One region of the Paenibacillus canaveralius genome, then DNA from elsewhere that is predicted to be linked to it. Evidence: riboswitches for the same ligand, from Rfam matches in the RefSeq annotation. Region 1 holds a riboswitch; each other region holds the start of a gene.
What was found. A riboswitch is a leader RNA that binds a small molecule or an ion and turns the genes downstream of it on or off. The one in region 1 is predicted to bind cobalamin.

Region 1 (6,312 bases):
CCATCCAGCTGCTGCTCGATCCGAACCAGAATGCGTTCGGGCACAGCAAAACCGGAATTCCGAACCGTCCGGTCGCCGCGGAGCTGAGGAAGAAATCCGGCGGCAAAATCGCCGTTAAATGGTACAACACGGCTCAGGAGCAGTTTCATACGAAGGTGATAGATATCCGTGATCCGGAAGGCAATGCCGTCATTAACGGGGGCTCCGCCAATTTCACGCCGCGTAATCTCGACGATCTTAATCTGGAAACGAACGTGGAAATAACGGCTCCGGCCGGCAGCAAAATTACGGAGGACCTCGACCGTTATTGGGACCGTCTGTGGAATAACCGGGATGCCGAATATTCCTTGGACTATCCGGCCTATAAAGATAAGCTGGTCGGCTTCAAGCGGGTCGTTTACCATTTGCAGGATATGTTCGGATTTACGACTTACTGAGACCTTATCTCTCTACTTGGATTGGGAGTTTTGACAGAAGAAAGCCATTCTTTTTCCACGGGGACTATGATATAGTTGCAAGTGGATTCAGAAAGGTGGGACCTCACATGAATACATCTCCAATTCCGGCTTCCACCAAAAGCAGACCGCGCACTGCTTACTGGAAGCCTTTTTTATTTATCGCCATTCTCATAGGCGGACTGTTTTACGTAAAGTGGGAGCCGTACTTCCACAAAGCGCTTACCGCGGCCGCCAAGCATGATATCGGAAAGTCGATTCTCGCCGGCACCGCCGAGCCTTCGCTGGCCGCGGCTTGGGACTACTCCGTGGTCTATTTCAAAGCCGTCTGGAAAGCCGCTATTCTCGGCATCGTCCTCGGGTCTCTCCATCAGGTGCTCATCCCGCAGGACTGGCTGAAGCGGGTGTTCGGCAAGCGCACCTTCGGCAGCACGGTAGCCGGCGGCCTCAGCGCCATGCCCGGCATGATGTGCTCCTGCTGCGCCGCTCCGGTAGCGGTCGGCATGCGCAAGCAGTCGGGCTCCATCGGGTCGGCTCTCGCTTTCTGGATCGGCAACCCGGTATTGAACCCCGCGACGATCATCTTCATGGGCTTCGTGCTCGGCTGGAAATTCGCCATCCTGAGAATTGCCGCGGGAATCGTGCTCGTGTTCGGCGTCTCTTACTGGGCGGAACGCCTCGTTAAGCAGGATGATGCCGTGACAGGCGAGCTTCCACAAACACAGGCTGTGCAGCCGCAATCCGGTCCATTGGCCGTCCGCTGGCTGAAAGCGCTCTGGACGATGTTCTGGACCGTAGTGCCCGTCTACTTCATCGCCGTGTTTATTCTCGGCGCCCTTCGCGCCTGGCTGTTCCCGGCTCTTGACCCCGCGATCGGCAACAGCCTTGCCGCTTTGATCGGATTGGCTTTGGCCGGCACCCTGTTCGTCATCCCGACCGCCGCGGAAATTCCGATCGCCAAAACGATGATGGCCCTGGGGCTCGGCACGGGACCGGCAGCCGCGCTTATAATGACGCTGCCCGCCGTCAGCCTGCCTTCCCTGATTATGGTGCGCAAGGCTTTTCCCGCGCGTGTGCTCTGGTTCACGGCCGGTATGGTCGCCCTGACGGGCATCTTAACCGGCGTGATCGGCATTTTCGTTCTATAAGCCCGACCATTTTGGCGCTCGGACTTTGATCCAATTTTATAGAAATGCTTATACGCGAGAGGGCGGGCCTACCCCCTCTCGTTTTTCTTTTGCCCGATTAAAAGACAGCGATTTCAAATCCCGCGGAAAAACAGCCTGGCGAAGCCGCTCTCCGCAGCGTTCCGGCCTTGAAAATCTTGCCTTTTCCGCGATTGACAAGGTCTGGGACATCCTGTAGTATTATCACGGAAAACCGCATATTTGTGGAAACGGGTATTTTAGAGACACTCTAAAATTTAAAAGGGAAGAACGGTGAAATGCCGTCGCGGTCCCGCCACTGTAAGGGGAAACACTCTCATTCACATCCGGCAAGAAGCCACTGGAACCAGAACGTTCCGGGAAGGCGCCGGTATGGAAGCCCCGAGCCAGGAGACCTGCCTGTTTTGACAGCACTGATACGACCTACGAGGAATAGGGAGGTGTTTGAGATCGCAAACTTTTTTTGTTGCGTGCATAAGGCATCGTGTTCCCCTACGAAGGGAAAGATGTCTTTTTTTGTGTGCGGAAAAATGGACCGGAAACCGCCGGATCGGAATCACCGGAAAGAGCTTGCGGAGCCGGCAGCCTGACCGCCGGTGTAAACAATCAGCGTCCGAAAACGCGGCAGGGGCAAGAACCCCTGCTGCCGCATCACCGCCCATTAAGGCGGCCCCCATCATAAAGGAGGATTTCCGATGAACATCCGTAAACCCCTGGCGTCTTTCCTGCTCATAGCCGGATTCGTCTGCTTTTTCCTGATAAACGAGCCCGAATCGGCTTACGCCATGCATATCATGGAGGGCTTTTTGCCGCCCTTCTGGGCCTTATTCTGGTGGGTCGTCTTCCTGCCTTTCTTCATCCTGGGCGTCCGCGCTCTGGTCCGGATTACGAAAGAAACGCCGGAGCTTAAGCTTATGCTCGGCCTGGCCGGCGCCTTTACATTCGTCTTGTCCGCCCTGAAAATTCCTTCCGTTACGGGGAGCAGCTCCCACCCGACGGGCACCGGACTCGGAGCTATCCTGTTCGGACCGCTGCCCATGAGCGTGCTCGGCTCCGTCGTCCTTCTCTTCCAAGCCCTCCTGCTCGCCCACGGCGGTCTTACGACACTGGGCGCCAACGCATTCTCGATGGCCGTAGCGGGCCCTTTCGTCGGCTATGCCGTGTACAAGCTCATGATCAAATCGACGGGCAGACAGAAGCTCTCCGTCTTTACGGGCGCCGCGCTTGCCGACCTGACCACCTATCTGGTCACTTCCGTACAGCTTGCGGTGGCATTCCCCGCGGCTGAAGGCGGCATCCTCGCGTCTTTTGCCAAATTTGCGGGAATCTTCGCCGTTACTCAGATTCCGCTCGCGATTAGCGAAGGACTGCTGACCGTACTGGTTCTGAGCTGGCTGCAGGCCTATACGCCGCATGAAATTTCCGCTCTGCAGCGAAATTTGAAAGGAGCTGACCGTTCATGAAAACGTGGAAAAAGAATGTGTGGATTCTGGCCGCAGTCGTCCTCCTTGCCGTCCTGCCGCTCGTTTTCGTCCAAGGAGAGTTCGGTGGAGCCGACGGGGCCGCGGAAGAAGCGATTCAAGAAATCGCTCCCGATTACGAGCCTTGGTTCGCATCGCTGATGGAACCTCCGGCTGAAACCGAAAGCATGCTTTTCGCGCTGCAGGCCGCGCTCGGGGCCGGTTTTATCGGATATGTAATCGGCCTGTATAAGGGGAGAGCTTCCAAACCGAAACCGAAAGCATGATGCTCAAGCGGATTGACACGATTTCTTACGCCAACGCATTCCGGGGAGTCTCTCCCGTCTGGAAGTGCGGATTTGCCGCCTGCCTCTTTTTGCTTTCCTATGCCGGGGCACCGCCTGTTCAAGCCGCCGTGTTCGGATGGATGACACTTTGGTCTCTGCTTTACGCGCGTGTCCCGGCCAATCTTTACTGGCTCGTTTACGGCGGTTCCCTGCTCTTCTTCGCGGCCAGCCTCCCGGCTCTCCTGCTCGAATTCTCAGCACATGCGGAACCCCGGACTGCCCTTGCTTCGGGTTGGATCATCGGAACGGCCGGTCCGTGGACCGTATACGTCACGAAGGAATCTTTAACCCGCACAGCCGAGCTGTTTATGCGGGTTTCCGCCTGCCTGGCTTGTCTGCAATTTGTTCTGTTCACGACGCCTTTGCTGGAAATTCTTCAAGTGATGAAAAAAATCCGCGTTCCTCAGATCGTGATCGAGCTGACTCTGATTATGTACCGCTTTATTTTTTTGCTGGCCGATACGGCTCACGCCATGCGGACCGCCCAGCGCTGCCGGGGCGGGCAGAAGGGATTCGCGGGCGGCCTGCGGGATACCGCGCTGCTGATCGTCCATCTGTTCGGCCGGACGATGCAGCGTTACCGGGGACTGGCCTACGGGCTTACTTCCCGCGGCTTCACGGAACGGATCGAACTCGCCCCCTATGAAGCGATCCCCGTACCGCGGCGCTACAAAGCCGAAGGCGTGACGGGAATCCTCATGCTGACGGCAGCACAGATTTGGCTGAAATGGAGGGGATTCGCATGAATCCGAATCAGAATCCGAATCCGATTCTGGAACTGGCGGACGTCGTCTACAGCTATCCCGGCACCGGTACTAAAGCCTTGGACGGACTTAGTCTGACGCTTCCGGCCGGCCAGCAAATCGCGCTTTGCGGACATAACGGCTCCGGCAAATCGACGTTCTTCCTGCATGCCGTCGGCATTCACCGGCCGCAATCGGGGACCGTGCGCTGGAAAGGCATCCCTGTGTCCTACAAGCGCAAAGATTTGCAGGAGCTGCGCAGACAGGTGGGACTCGTCTTCCAGGACCCCGAGCAGCAGCTCATTCTCGGTACGCCGTACGAGGACGTCTCCTACGGCTTGCGGAACGCCGGCGTTCCCGAGCCGGAAATCCGCGCCCGGACCGGGGCGGTGCTGGAAAGATTGGGCCTGGAACATCTAGCCCATACCCCTGTCCATCACCTCAGCCTCGGGCAGAAGAAGCGCGTCACCCTGGCCGGCGTTCTCGTGCTGGAGCCGAGCCTGCTGCTGCTCGACGAGCCGACGGCGTATCTCGACCGCGCGTCGGAACGGCTGCTGCTGGATGAGCTGGCGGACATCCGGCGGAGCGGCGTCACCGTGGTCATGGCGACCCACGACATGGACCTGGCCTACACATGGGCGGACCGGGTGCTGGTCATGGACAAGGGCGCTTGTCTGCTTCAGGGGCCGCCCGCGCAGGTTTTCGCGGAGACGGAGACCATCGGACGCATCGGGCTGGAACTGCCCCTGCTCCTCCGGCTGTGGCAGTCCCTTCCCCGCGCGCTGCGGGAAGGCGCCGAACCGCCGAGGAGCGCCGACGCCTTCGGCGAGCTGCTCACGGCCCGGCTTCAAGCGGCGGCCGCCGGGAGCTAGCCTTGTTGCGCCGGCACAAAAAAAAGCAGGTCAGGAATCTCTCCTGAACCTGCTTTTTGTATGGGGCCGCAAACCGCAACCGGCGAGATGAGGCGCATAAGAGCGAAGGGGCCTTAAGCAGGCCCCGCTCCCTATCCATCCGGCAGGGCTTAAGCCTGCTTGATATCGAAAGAGCTTTTCAGCGATACGGTCAGATTGAAGACCAGATGATCCTTCGTGGAGGCTTTAGGATCGACATTGAAGTACCCGTGGCGGAAGAACTGGAATTTATCGCCGCCTTCGGCATCCTTCATGTTCTCTTCCACAAAGCCGTTCAGAACCTCCAGGGAATTCGGGTTGATCCGGTCGAGGAACGTGCTTCCCTCTTCCTTCTCTTCCTGTTCCGGCAGGACCAGCGGCTCGTAAAGCCGGAATTCGGCCGGCACGGCGCGGCTCGCTTCCACCCAGTGAATCGTTCCCTTCACTTTGCGGCCGGTAAATCCGCTTCCGCTCTTCGTTTCGGGATCGTAAGTGCAGCGGAGCTCGATCACGTTGCCCGCTTCATCCTTAACCGCTTCTTCGCATTTGATGAAGTAGGCGTGCTTCAGGCGCACTTCGTTGCCGGGAAATAAGCGGAAATATTTGCTCGGCGGATTTTCCATAAAATCGTCCTGCTCGATATAAATCTCCCGTGAAAACGGAATTTGACGGACGCCCATCTCCGGGTTCTCCGAGTTGATTTCGGCATCCAGCATTTCCACTTGGCCCTCGGGATAATTCGTGATCACAACCTTGAGCGGTTTCAAAATGCCCATCGTCCGCGGAGCCTTCAGTTTCAGATCTTCCCGGATAAAATGGTCCAGGTATTTCACGTCGACCGTGCTGTCGCTCTTCGTCACGCCGATTTCGCGGCAGAAATTGCGGATCGATTCCGGCGTAAAGCCCCGGCGGCGCAGGCCGGAAACCGTCGGCATACGGGGATCGTCCCAGCCGTCCACAACTCCTTCGTCCACCATCTGCTTCAGGTAGCGCTTGCCCATAATCGTATCCGTCAGCTTCAGCTTGGCGAATTCGTATTGATGAGGCACATGTTCCGTCTCGCACTCCTGGATGACCCAGTCGTAAAGGGGACGCTGGTCCTCGAACTCCAGAGTACAGATGGAGTGGGTAACCGCTTCGCGGGCATCCTCCAGCGGATGCGCGAAAGCGTACATCGGATAGATGCACCAGGCATCTCCCGTACGGTGGTGATGCGCGTGCGAAATGCGGTAAATGACCGGATCGCGCAGA
Region 2 (6,312 bases), 2.8 Mb from region 1:
TGGAAACCGCCGACATCGTGCTGATGCAGGATCACCTCGGCAAGCTGCCTGAAGCCATATCGGTGGCGCGGCAGGTGAACCGGGTGATCAAGATGAACATCAGCCTGGCGCTCGGTTTGAAAGCCATCGCCCTGCTGCTCACGATCCCCGGACTGCTGACCTTATGGATCGCCATATTGTCGGACATGGGAGCCACCATTTTCGTCACGCTGATCAGCTTGACGGTTCTTATCGAGAAGAAGCCCTCTTCATGATCTTAAATCCATAAAAAAAGTGCTCCGCACCGGGTGCGGGGCACTTTCTTATTTGCCCGGCGGAGAAGGGACTCCCTTAACCGTAATGTTTTTGATATAATAGGCCGTATGGAAACGAAGGCGGTGAATGGATCATGCAAAAACCAATCGAAGACCTCTGTGACGAATCCTGCGCGGGGACGGGACCGGACGGGACCGCTCTGGAGCATGCGAAAATGAACGAATCCATGGCCGTTAACATGGCCGAAATGTTCAAGGCACTCGGCGATCCCACGCGCGTCAAAATTATCTATGCGTTATCCCAGCAGGAATTGTGTGTCCACGATCTGAGCGTCGTGCTGGAAATGGGGCAGTCGGCCGTTTCCCATCAGCTCCGTTATTTACGGAATGTCCGGATCGTCAAGCGGCGCAAAAGCGGCAAAACCGTCTTCTACTCTCTGGACGACGATCATGTGAAAGAAATTTTCCGCCAAACCCTGCAGCATCTTGTGCACGTATAAGAAACAGAGTATCTATTCTCCGGAAATAGATACTCTTTTTTTTGCGGACAAAGGGAAGATGATCATCACCTCGGACCCTTTGCCGACTTCGCTGGCAAACCGCATTTTTCCGCGCATGGCGTCGATCAGGCGGGTCGTGACCATAAGGCCGAGCCCGGTTCCTCTGCTCTTGGTCGTATAGAAGGGAGCACCCAGCCGCTCGATTTCTTCCTTGGTCATGCCGCTCCCGTTGTCGGTGATGGTAATAACGGCTTTTTGCTTGCGGATATGACCGTGAATCCGGATAAGACCGTCCGTTTGGGTCGATTCGATTCCGTTTTTGATCAGATTGATGAACGCCTGCTTTAGCTTGGAAGGATCTCCATCGATAAAAATATCGTCCTCGCAGGAAAGCCGGATGACGGCTCCCGACATGCTGGCGTAAGGTTCGAGCATCGTCACGGCCTGCTGAAGCGAATCGCCGATATTGATGAGGCCCGTTTCGGTCAGTTCGGGTTTAGCGAACAGGAGAAATTCAGAGATGATTTTCTCGGCCTGATCGAGTTCACCGATAGCGATGTTTAAATAGCGGCCAAGCTTCTCGTCGGCTTCCTTCTGAGAAATCTGGATATAACCGCGCGTCACTTGAAGCGGATTGCGGATCTCGTGAGCGACGCTCGCGGCCAGATCGCTTAGATGCTGGAGCTTCTCGGCTTTCTGGATCTCGATACTCATCTGGTCATGTCGGAGCATATGCTGAAACCACAGGATGAGCAGAACCGGCAGCAGGAGCTGTACGACTGTAAGAAGACTTACCTGCGGCAGCAGGTCCTTCCAGACAAAACCGTGATGCGAAACGATGTAAGACAGCCAGAGGAGCAAAGCGGCGGTGCCGATGCCCGCGTACAAGAGCGACAGGGCGATTTTTTTGCGTGAAGGATACTGGTAGAAGAATCTTGCCCTCAGCAGAATGGGAACAAAGCCGGCCGCATAGAGAATGACGTCCGAAACGCCGAAAGACGGGAACATGACCCCATGAAAAATGAGCATCATCCCGAGCGCCGTAAACCCGCCGTAGTACCCTCCGTACATAAAAGCGAGCAGAAGAGGAACGCCTCTTAAATCCCAATAAAAATCGGGAACGAGGTACATGACCGGATAACTTATGCTGAAAATGCCGGAAAATCCCATCAGGATTCCCATCAGAAACCGGTTCCGGATTTTTTCTCTTTTGTAAAATCGGGTTAGCATAAAAATCTGATAAATATGAGGAGGAAATGTCATGATGAACAAATGGACAAGGATATCTTTCACGGGCCGCACTCTCTTTCTGAAAGAAAAAAGAACTCAGATTCCTATTATGGAGTTCTCTGGCAGATAATGCAATAAATAATGATGCCGCCCGGGCGGAAAATCATCAAATATTGGTGAACATGGAGGATTATTTCACCAAGTTGTTGAATCTTTTCAGAACAAGCCGGAGGTGTTGAGAATGAAAATACTCGTCAGCCAGCCTAAGCTGGAGCGGAATCTGCACGGCGAACCGCTGTTCATCTCGAAATGCGATGTACGCAGCCGTATCGTGAATCTGCGCACCAAAGAAATCACGGTTTGCGAGGATGCCGTAAAGGAGGATATCTCATGAAAACCGACAGAGAAGCTTTAAAACCTGAAGTGGAGGCGTATCTCAACCGGATCGGTTACGAAGGGCCGCTGGATGGCAGTCAGGAAGCGCTTGCCAGGCTGCAGGAGCTCCACCTGCACACCGTTCCGTATGAAAATCTGGATATTCTGAACGGTGTTCCGCTGTCACTGGACATAAAACATTTATGCCACAAAATCGTCGAGCGGCGGCGGGGCGGCTACTGCTTCGAGCTGAACGCCCTGTTCGGCTGGCTGCTGCGCCAGCTCGGTTACCCCGTGACCGATTATGTCGCCCGGTTCTGGCGGGACGAGACGGAGCTGCCGCCAAAACGCCGCCATCACGTGCTGAAAGTGGAAGCGGAAGGAGTCAGCTACTTATGCGACGTTGGCGTCGGGGGCATAGTGCCGAGAAGACCCGTCCGTCTTGCCGAGAAGGTGGAGCAGCGGCAGGGCGAGGAGCAATACGTCATGGAACGGGACCCCGTATTCGGCTGGGTGCTTTCCGAGAAGCACCATGGAAGCTGGAGACGCATCTACTCGTTCACCGAAGAGCCTCAACTGCCCAAAGATTTTGTCATGGCCAGTTTTTGGTGCGAGCACAGCCCGGACTCCATTTTCACAAAAAATGCGATGGTAGCCATCCGGACCCGGGAAGGACGAAATTCGGTGTCGGGCAAGGAGTTCAAGCTTTTCACCTCCGAAGGCGTGCAGACGTTCATCCCTGAAAACGATGCCGCCTACAAGGAAGCTCTGCTGACCCATTTCGGCATTCCGGCGGAATAAAGCTTGCATAAACATGCCGCGTTGTGTATAGTCATTTCTAAGTTAACCAATTGAATATGTTGGGAATAGGTGCCCAGCCCCTCGGGGGAACTGGAGCTTAAAAGGGAAGTCCGGTGAAAAACCGGCGCGGTCCCGCCACTGTAACAGAGGAGTCAAGGCGAACATGCCACTGGTCTTAGACCGGGAAGGCAGCCGAAGATGATGATTCTGGAGCCAGGAGACCTGCCTGTTCTGACAGCACTGCTTTACCTACGGGAGATAGGGAGGTGTTAAAGTACGGGCCGCTGTATATACAAACAGAGGGCGTCTTTATCCTTGTCTGCTTCGGGATAATGACGTCCTTTTTTTATTTGATCAGTTAAAAAAGCAACGAAACAGAGAACTTATGCAAACATCCAATTCAAGCGACTATCAGGAGGTCAAGATCATGAACGCATTGACAAGCAGCAGTTTGGGATACCCGAGGATCGGAGCGGGACGTGAATGGAAGAAGGCGCTGGAGTCTTACTGGGCCGGCAAAATCGGCGAAGAGGAGCTGACGGGGAAGCTGGCGGAAATCCGTTTGGGAATTTTGCGCAATCAGCGGGAAAAGGGTATCGGGCTTATCGCGGTCAACGATTTTACGGGATACGACCATGTGCTGGATACGGCCGTGATGTTCGGCATCGTACCCGACCGGTTCGCTTACGAGGGCGGTGAAGTATCTCTGCGCACCTACTACGCGATGGCGAGAGGGGAAGAGGGAGCGGCCGCGTGCGAAATGACGAAGTGGTTCAACACCAACTATCATTATATCGTGCCGGAACTTCAAGGCGCCGAGCCGAAGCTGGTCGAGAACAAGCCTCTTAAAGCTTATCGCGAAGCGAAGGAGACGCTCGGAATCGAGGGCAAGCCCGTTCTGCTCGGACTGTTTACGTTTCTGAAATTGTCCAAAGGATATGTGGATACGGAAACCGATGCCTGGATCGACCGGCTGCTTCCGCTGTACGGCCAAGTGCTGAAAGAGCTGGAGCGCGAAGGCGCCGAATGGGTGCAGATCGACGAACCGGTGCTGTCGACTAACGTAAGCGCCGGCGATATGGAACGGATCGAGCGGATCTACAAAGCTTTGACCGAGGCGGCTCCGGGGCTGAACATTATGCTCCAGACCTACTTCGAATCCGTGGAACATTACGACAGGGTCGTACGGCTGCCCGTAAGCGGGATCGGGCTTGATTTCGTGCACGGCGGCGAGAAGACACTGAAACTTCTGAAGAGCGAAGGATTTCCCGACAGCAAAGTTTTGGGAGCGGGTATAGTGGACGGCCGCAATATTTGGCGTTCCGATCTGAAGGAGAAGCTGAATACGCTTCAAGACATTTTAGCCGTCGTTCCCGAGGAACGGGTGATCGTCCAGACGTCCTGCAGCCTGCTGCATGTGCCGGTGTCCACCGTTCACGAAGACAAGCTGGAACCGGTGCTGAGAGACGCTCTTGCCTTCGCGGACGAGAAGCTGGAGGAAATCGTTCTGCTGGCGAAAGCGGCGGTATCCCCGGCGGCGGAAACCGACGAAGCGCTGCGGCAGAATGAACAAGCGCTTGCCGCCCTCCGGTCATCCGAAGCCCGCGGCAACAAAGACGTGCAGGCGGCCGCTTTGCGGCTTCAGAAGGTACCGGCGGCGCGCGGCGCGGCCTTCGGCGAGCGCCGGGCTCTGCAGCGTGAAAAGTGGAAGCTGCCTTTTCTGCCGACGACGACGATCGGAAGCTTTCCGCAGACGGCGGAAGTGAGACAGGCTCGGTCCAAATGGAGAAAAGCGGAATGGACGGACGAGCAGTATAAAGCGTTTATCCGGAGCGAAATCGGCAAATGGATGAAACTGCAGGAGGAGCTGGACCTGGATGTCCTCGTTCACGGGGAATTCGAACGGACGGATATGGTGGAATTTTTCGGCGAAAAGCTGGACGGCTTCGCTTTCACGCGCAGCGGCTGGGTGCAGTCCTACGGATCGCGCTGCGTAAAACCGCCGGTTATTTACGGCGATGTGGCCTTTACCCGGCCGATGACCGTCGAAGAAACGGTCTACGCCCAGTCGCTCACGCCGCGTCCCGTGAAAGGAATGCTGACCGGACCGGTCACGATTCTCAACTGGTCGTTCGTCCGGGACGACTTGTCCAGAGAAGTGGTGGCCTACCAGATTGCCCTCGCGCTGGGTAAGGAAGTGAATGCTCTCGAAGAAGCGGGAATCGAAATGATCCAAATCGACGAGCCCGCTGTCCGCGAAGGACTTCCTCTCAAGAAAGATGAGCACCGGGTTTATCTCGACTGGGCGGTCAACGCCTTCCGCAGCACGACGGCGAACGTCCGGGCCACGACGCAAATTCATACGCATATGTGTTACTGCGAATTCCACGACATGATCGGATCTATCAGAGACATGGACGCCGATGTCATCTCCATCGAAACATCCCGCAGCCACGGTGAGCTGATCCAAAGCTTCGAGCAGAACACGTATGAGAAAGGAATCGGTCTGGGTGTCTACGACATTCACAGTCCCAGAGTTCCTTCCGTCGAAGAAATGGCAAGCATGATCGAGCGGGCGCTGCGCGTCCTCGACCCGCAGCTGTTCTGGATCAATCCCGACTGCGGACTCAAAACGAGAGCCGCCCAAGAAACCGTGGCCGCCCTGCGCAACATGGTTGCGGCCGCCAAACAGAGCCGGGTAACGATGGCGGTTTCTCAAGGCTGACCGAGCTGAACCAAGGTCCGACCGCCCCGGCCCGAGCCTCGTAGAACCTAAAGCCATTCCGAAATTCGAGCCTTTGTCCGGCGAAGCACCGGGCAGAGGCTTTTTTAGCGGGAAGAGAAGAAAGCGCGAGAGTGAGTTTCCAACCTGTTGGAAGAAACCCGTAAACATGGTAAGATAGGAGGATAAACGGCAAAAGGTAAGACCGTCATTCAGGAGGTATCATGGCTAAGGCAAAAGTAAAACGTCCGACCCGGGATGAGTTTGAGCTGGAAGAACTGGGCAACCGGCTGGTGGAAGCCAAGAACGAAGATTCTTTGATTCTTCTTACGGTATGGGGCTGGGAAGAGCAGGTCTACGGCAGAATTACGGTCATGGATCCCCGGACGAGACTCGTCCATGTTCAGGACGGCGAACAGCTGACGAAAGT
Region 3 (6,312 bases), 930 kb from region 1:
AGCATCAGCCCGACCTCAACTGGGAGAACGAGGCGATGGTCGATGAGCTGTTCCGGATGGTGCATTGGTGGCTCGGCAAAGGAGTCGACGGTTTCCGCTTCGATGCCATCGCTCATATCGTAAAAGCGCAGGGGCTGCCGGATGCCGATAATCCCAAGCATCTGCCCGTCGTGCAGGCTTATCAGCTTTTTTCCAATCTGGAGAAGGTACATACGCTGCTGCAAAAGCTTCATGACCAGGTGCTTTTCGATTATGACATCATGACGGTGGGCGAAACGTCCGGACTCGGTCCGGAGCAGGCACTGGAATACGTGGGGGACGAGCGCCACGAGCTGAACATGGTTTTCCAGTTCGAGCATATGAATCTGGATGCGGCTTCCGCCGGGACGGGCAAATGGGAGTCGAAGCCGTGGACCCTGCCGGAGCTGAAAAAGGTGATGAGCCGCTGGCAGACGGTCCTTCACGATAAAGGATGGAACGCCAACTATCTCGGCAATCACGATCAGCCCCGCCCCGTTTCGAGGTTCGGAAATGACGGCCGGTACCGGGTGGAGTCCGCCAAAATGCTGGCCACGTTTCTTCTGACGCTGGAGGGGACGCCGTATATTTTTCAAGGGGAAGAAATCGGCATGACCAATGTCGCGTTCGATCTGATCGGCGATTACCGCGATGTGGAAACGATCAATTACTACAAGCAGGCGGAGCTGCTCGGCAAACCCCAGGACGAAATCATGAAGGCCATCTGGAAAAAAAGCCGGGACAACGCCCGCACCCCCATGCAGTGGGACGGTACGGCTAACGCGGGGTTTACGACAGGGGAGCCGTGGATGAAGGTCAACCGGAACTACCGCGAGATTAACGCGGCCGCAGCGGCAGCCGATCCCGATTCCATCTACCACTATTACCGGAGCCTGATCGCGCTTCGCAGAAAGCACCCCGTCGCCGTATACGGCGAGTATAAGCTGCTGCTTCCGCTGGACACGGAAATTTATGCGTACACGCGGACGCTGGACGGGGAGAAGCTGCTGGTCGTGCTGAACTTTTTCGGCGGAACGCCGGAGTTTTCGTGGCCGGAGGAGCTGGGGGAGGGGAAGGACGCGGAGCTTCTGATTTCGAATTACGATCCCGTCTCCGGCGAAGATATCGGGGTCCTCAAGCTGCGGCCTTACGAAGCGAGGGTTTATCGGCTCGGCTGAGGTGACCGTTTTATCGGCATAGACAAGTTCTTTGACCGGATGTTATGATGAACAGAACACAATCGAATATGGTAAAAACAGGTGCGGAGCCCATTCGAACGGATCAGACAGTCCGTAAGAACAGGGTTTCGCTTAAAACGGGAAGTTCGGTGAAAGACCGACGCGGACCCGCCACTGTAAGGAGCTCCCCGCATTGCAGGGAAAAAATTTTTTCGGCATCAACGTCACTGGATTTATCCGGGAAGGCGCCGAAGAAAGCTCCGAGCCAGGAGACCTGCCTGTTTGAATAACACTAGATAACCTACGAGGATTTAGGGAGGTGTTGAGAACGGCTGAATCGCTGCCAGCAGCGGCTTGCCGGACCCGGGTCATACAAGACAGCCCGCGGACCGGCGGTCTGTACGGGTTGGAAGCATATGCGGGATTTTCCCGCTGAATGGCTCGAAAGTTCGAAGCATTTCTATCCAAGGAGGATGGAAATGCTTTTTTTTATGGCCCGGACGGGATGAAAAGGGGAACGGCGGGTATGCCGGAAGGCACCGACGTGTATATACAAAGGTCTGTCTGTAGAAAAGCCGGATCGAACGATAGCGGCTGCCGGGCGTAAGCGCCGCAGCTTTCTTTACAGCGAAGAGGAGGAATGGGAATGGCCGGTAAACTGCTTATCATCGGATTTGGCCCCGGAGACGAAGCCCATATTACAAAACGCGCACGCGAGGCGATTTCGGAAAGCGAAGTCATTATTGGCTATAACACTTACGTGGATCTGATCCGCAGCCTGATCGACGGCAAACAGGTCGTGCGTACGGGCATGACCGAGGAAGTAAGCCGCGCGCAGGAAGCCGTCAGACAGGCGGAGGCCGGACGCAAGGTAGCCGTCATATCGAGCGGCGATGCGGGTGTATACGGCATGGCGGGTCTCGTGTACGAGGTGCTGATCGAGAAAGGCTGGAAGCCCGACGGGGGAGTCGAGGTCGAAATCGTACCCGGCATCTCGGCCATCAACTCATGCGCTTCGCTGCTGGGAGCCCCCGTGATGCACGACGCGTGCACGATCAGCCTCAGCGATCACCTGACGCCTTGGGATCTCATCCGGCGCAGAGTCGAGGCGGCCGCATCCGCCGATTTCGTCATTGCGCTGTACAACCCTCGGAGCGGGAGGCGGACACGGCAGATCGTGGAGACGCAGCAGATTTTGCTGAAGCACCGCTCTCCGGATACCCCGGTAGGTATCGTCAAAAGCGCCTACCGCGACAGGGAGCACGTCGTGCTGACGACGCTTGCGGAGATGCTGGAGCATGACATCGGCATGCTCACCACGGTGATCATCGGCAACTCCGCGACCCGCAACTATGAAGGGCTCATGATTACGCCGCGGGGCTATCAGCGCAAGTATACGCTGGACAGCGATATCCAGCCCCTGCGTCCTCATGAGCGTCTTCGGCGGGAGGCCGAGCCGTGGGCTCTGGAGCAGGATGGGGAAACCGGCGCGGAAGACACGCCGGCCTTGGAGGGCAAGGAATCCGCTTGTGCCTCGGAGGAACAGTCCGATGCCGCTTTGCGGCCGGATGAAGCGCGGGACACCGGTCTGCCGTCCCTCTTCGACGAGGACGAATACGGGGACGACGGATACGGCGAATACAGCCCGGAAGCCGAGGGGACCGGCACGGCCGAAGACTACGGCCGCGAAGATTTGCCGGTCCGCACACAAGCGGCCGGCACACGCTCCGCGTACGATACGTCAGCGGTTACCGGGGAGTATGAGGACTCGGCGGTTGCCGTGGCGGTCCGTCCGCCTGCCGCACCCGCACGGTCTGCCGCTCCGACTGCTTTTGAGCTTGCGGAGGAAGCCCTCCGTCTCGTTACGGGCGAGCCCGGCGGGCCGGCTGCTTCCGCTTCCCCGAGCGGTTTTTTCCGTCAGCAGGCTATTCTCGAGTTCGCCGTCAGTCCCGGTCTTGCGAACAAAAACCTGACCGCCAAACAGCTGATGGTCCTCGCCGAGGCCGTCGGCGATAAAGGAACGATGGAGTATACCCCCCATCACCAGCTTCTCGTCAAGCTGCGGACCGACGATCCCGATACCGTGACGAAACGGCTTCGCGGCGAAGGGCTTCTGCTGGCTCCGGTCGGCGATGTGGTTCAGGTCAAAGCCTGCGACTTCTGCAATATGGACAAGGGGGACGCGGTGCCGTATGCGGAGGAACTTCACGATCTTCTGGGCGGGACGGCCGTACCCAAAGAGATGAAAATCGGCTTCAACGGCTGCGGAATGGCCTGCTACGGGGCGGTGAAGGAGGACATCGGCATCGTGTACCGCCGGGAGAAGTTCGATTTGTTCCTCGGCGGAAAGACCGTCGGCCGCAATGCCCACGCGGCGCAGCCCGTTGCGGAAGGCATCGAGCCGGACAAGCTGGTCGAGACCATCGAACGGATCGTCGCCAGATACCGGGACGAAGGGCACCCGAACGAACGGTTCCACAAGTTTTTTGCCCGCGTAAAAGAGCTGGAGGGCTACCGGCACCGGGAAGTCCCCGCTTTTCAAATCGAAAACGCTTTGTGCGGAGATTAACGATCATTCCTTAAATAAGAGGCTTTCATTTCAAATACAGGTATACAAAAAAGGAGGCAGAACCGATGGATGCGGTACTGTTTGTAGGTCACGGAAGCCGTGACGCGGAAGGAAACAGCGAGGTCCGGGCGTTTGTAAACCGGCTCGCCGAATCGATGGAACAGGGCATTATCGAAACCTGTTTTCTGGAGCTGGAAAAACCGACTATTTCGCAAGGCATACAAACCTGCGTCAACCGGGGAGCCACACGGATTGCGGTGGTGCCGATCATTTTATTTTCCGCCGGTCATGCCAAAATTCATATTCCGGGTGCCATTGACGAAGCGAAAGAGCGCTACCCGGGCGTGCAGTTCATTTATGGCCGGCCGATCGGCGTACATGAGGGCGTAGTCGACATCATGACGGCTAGATTGGGCGGAGCGGACCGTTTCCGCGAAGAGACGCCGGGAGACACCGCCGTGCTTGTTGTCGGACGCGGAAGCAGCGACCCCGATGCGAACAGCGAGCTGTTCAAGATTTCCCGTCTGCTTTGGGAAAAGCTTCAGGTTCCCTGGGTCGAAACGGCTTTTATCGGCGTAACGGCGCCGCTTCTGGAAAACGGCATTGAACGCTGCCTGAGATTGGGCGCGAAGAAAGTCATCGTGCTTCCGTATTTCCTTTTTACGGGAATTCTGATCAAACGGATGGAAGGCATGCTGCTCGACTTCTCTCTGCGCTACCCCGACTGCGCGTTCGAGATGACCGATTATTTCGGCCTGGACCCTATTCTTGGCGGCATTCTCCGCGATCGTGCGGGCGAGGCGCTTCAGGATGAGGTGAAAATGAACTGTGACATGTGTTCCTTCCGCCTGGAGGCGATGAAACATATCGATCATCACCATCATCACGACCATGACCATGACCACGGCCATGACCACCATCATGGGCATCATCACGATCATCATCACGATCACCATCACGACCACGAGCACGCGCATGAACATCATCATGATCATGAACATACGCACGCGCATGAACATACACACCATCACGAGCATGATCATGTTCACGGACATACTCACGATCATGAACATGCTCACGACCACGGGCAGCATGCGCACAGTCATGAGCATGCACAAGCCCATGCGCATGAAGCGCACGCGGACGACCTCCGTACCGCAGGCGAGGCCGGCGTTCCCGGCGGCGAAGCGGGGCAGCGGGCGGCGGCGTCAGAGCCTGTGCCGGGCCCCGTAGCGGCCGGCACGTCCGGCGGGGAGGGAGGACGATGATCCTCCTCCTGGCCGGAACGAGCGATGCCCGCGAGCTCGCGGTGCTGCTGGCGCAGGCCGGGCACCGCGTGCTGGCGACGGTCGTCACCGACAGCGCCGCCAAGAGCCTGACCGACGCGGGCATCGCCGCCGCCGTCGGACGCCTCGACGCCGAAGCGCTGGCGGCGCTCATCCGGCGCGAAGAGGTCTCGCTCGTCGTAGACGCGAGCCACCCCTTCGCCGAGGAAGCTTCGCGCAACGCCATGGCGGCGTCGAAAGCGGCGGCTGTGCCGTACGTCCGCTATGAACGGGAAGGGTCGGACCTGAGGGTCCGGCCCGGTATCGTGTTTGCGGACGATTACGCGCACGCCGCCGAGCTGGCGGCCGTTCGCGGCGGTGTGGTCATGCTGACGACGGGCAGCAAGACGCTGCATATTTTCGCCCGGCGCCTTGGCGGGCTGCCGGACGTAAGGCTCGTTGCCCGCATGCTTCCGCGCCTCGACAATATGGAGAAATGCGAGGAGCTGGGGGTCGAGCAGCGCAATATCGTGGCGATGCAGGGGCCTTTTTCCAAGGAGCTCAACAAAGCGCTTTATGCGCATTACGGCGTCACGCTGATGATTACCAAAGAAAGCGGAAAAGTCGGCGCGGTGGACGAGAAGCTGGAAGCGGCTCTGGAGATGGGCATCGAGACGATCGTCATCGGCCGTCCGGGCCTGGAATACGGCATTCATTTTTCCGATTATGAGGGCGTGCTTAAAGCGGCCGCCGATCTTTTGCAGGAGGTATCTTCCTAATGGACTTTCGTACCGAATTTAAACCGCTGACGGTTCAGCCGCAGGAAATCGAAGCGAAAAGCTTCGAGATGATTACGGAGGAGCTGGGCTCTCACGATTTTACCGAGGAGCAGTATCCGGTCGTACAGCGGGTCATTCACGCATCGGCCGATTTCGAGCTGGGCCGGAGCCTTGTTTTCCATCCCCGTGCAATAGAAGCCGGGATTGAAGCGATTCGGGCGGGACGTACGGTCGTAGCGGACGTTCAGATGGTGCAGGTGGGGATCAGCAAGCCCCGCATCGAGAAATTCGGCGGTAAAGTGAACGTCTATATCTCCGATCCCGATGTGATGGAAGAGGCCAAAAGGCTCAATACGACGCGCGCGATCATTTCGGTCCGCAAGGCGATCCGTGAAGCGGAAGGCGGAATTTTCGCCATCGGGAATGCTCCAACGGCTTTGCTTGAGCTGATCCGTCTCGTCAAGGAAGGCGAAGCGCGCCCGGGCCTTATCGTAGGCGTTCCG

Region 2: linked by a shared signal. The riboswitch ahead of metE (5-methyltetrahydropteroyltriglutamate--homocysteine S-methyltransferase) and the one ahead of ABC395_RS25010 (energy-coupling factor ABC transporter permease) in region 1 are both predicted to bind cobalamin.
Region 3: linked by a shared signal. The riboswitch ahead of cobJ (precorrin-3B C(17)-methyltransferase) and the one ahead of ABC395_RS25010 (energy-coupling factor ABC transporter permease) in region 1 are both predicted to bind cobalamin.

Annotation. Positions count from the first base shown of each region.
Region 1 covers NZ_JBDFMM010000001.1:5,521,402-5,527,713, forward strand. Annotated here, with positions in the region: gene ABC395_RS25000 (phospholipase D family protein) at 1-437, shown strand, start outside; gene ABC395_RS25005 (permease) at 545-1,603, shown strand; cobalamin riboswitch at 1,837-2,038, shown strand; gene ABC395_RS25010 (energy-coupling factor ABC transporter permease) at 2,317-3,084, shown strand; gene ABC395_RS25015 (energy-coupling factor ABC transporter substrate-binding protein) at 3,081-3,368, shown strand; gene cbiQ (cobalt ECF transporter T component CbiQ) at 3,365-4,174, shown strand; gene ABC395_RS25025 (energy-coupling factor ABC transporter ATP-binding protein) at 4,171-5,043, shown strand; gene ABC395_RS25030 (glutamine--tRNA ligase/YqeY domain fusion protein) at 5,193-6,312, opposite strand, start outside.
Region 2 covers NZ_JBDFMM010000001.1:2,753,146-2,759,457, forward strand. Annotated here, with positions in the region: gene ABC395_RS12665 (heavy metal translocating P-type ATPase) at 1-254, shown strand, start outside; gene ABC395_RS12670 (ArsR/SmtB family transcription factor) at 389-754, shown strand; gene ABC395_RS12675 (ATP-binding protein) at 767-2,047, opposite strand; gene ABC395_RS12680 (hypothetical protein) at 2,226-2,378, shown strand; gene ABC395_RS12685 (arylamine N-acetyltransferase family protein) at 2,375-3,160, shown strand; cobalamin riboswitch at 3,211-3,404, shown strand; gene metE (5-methyltetrahydropteroyltriglutamate--homocysteine S-methyltransferase) at 3,588-5,885, shown strand; gene ABC395_RS12695 (YolD-like family protein) at 6,107-6,312, shown strand, end outside.
Region 3 covers NZ_JBDFMM010000001.1:4,590,688-4,596,999, reverse strand. Annotated here, with positions in the region: gene ABC395_RS20775 (glycoside hydrolase family 13 protein) at 1-1,196, shown strand, start outside; cobalamin riboswitch at 1,289-1,492, shown strand; gene cobJ (precorrin-3B C(17)-methyltransferase) at 1,843-3,765, shown strand; gene ABC395_RS20765 (sirohydrochlorin chelatase) at 3,831-5,033, shown strand; gene cobK (precorrin-6A reductase) at 5,030-5,809, shown strand; gene ABC395_RS20755 (precorrin-8X methylmutase) at 5,809-6,312, shown strand, end outside.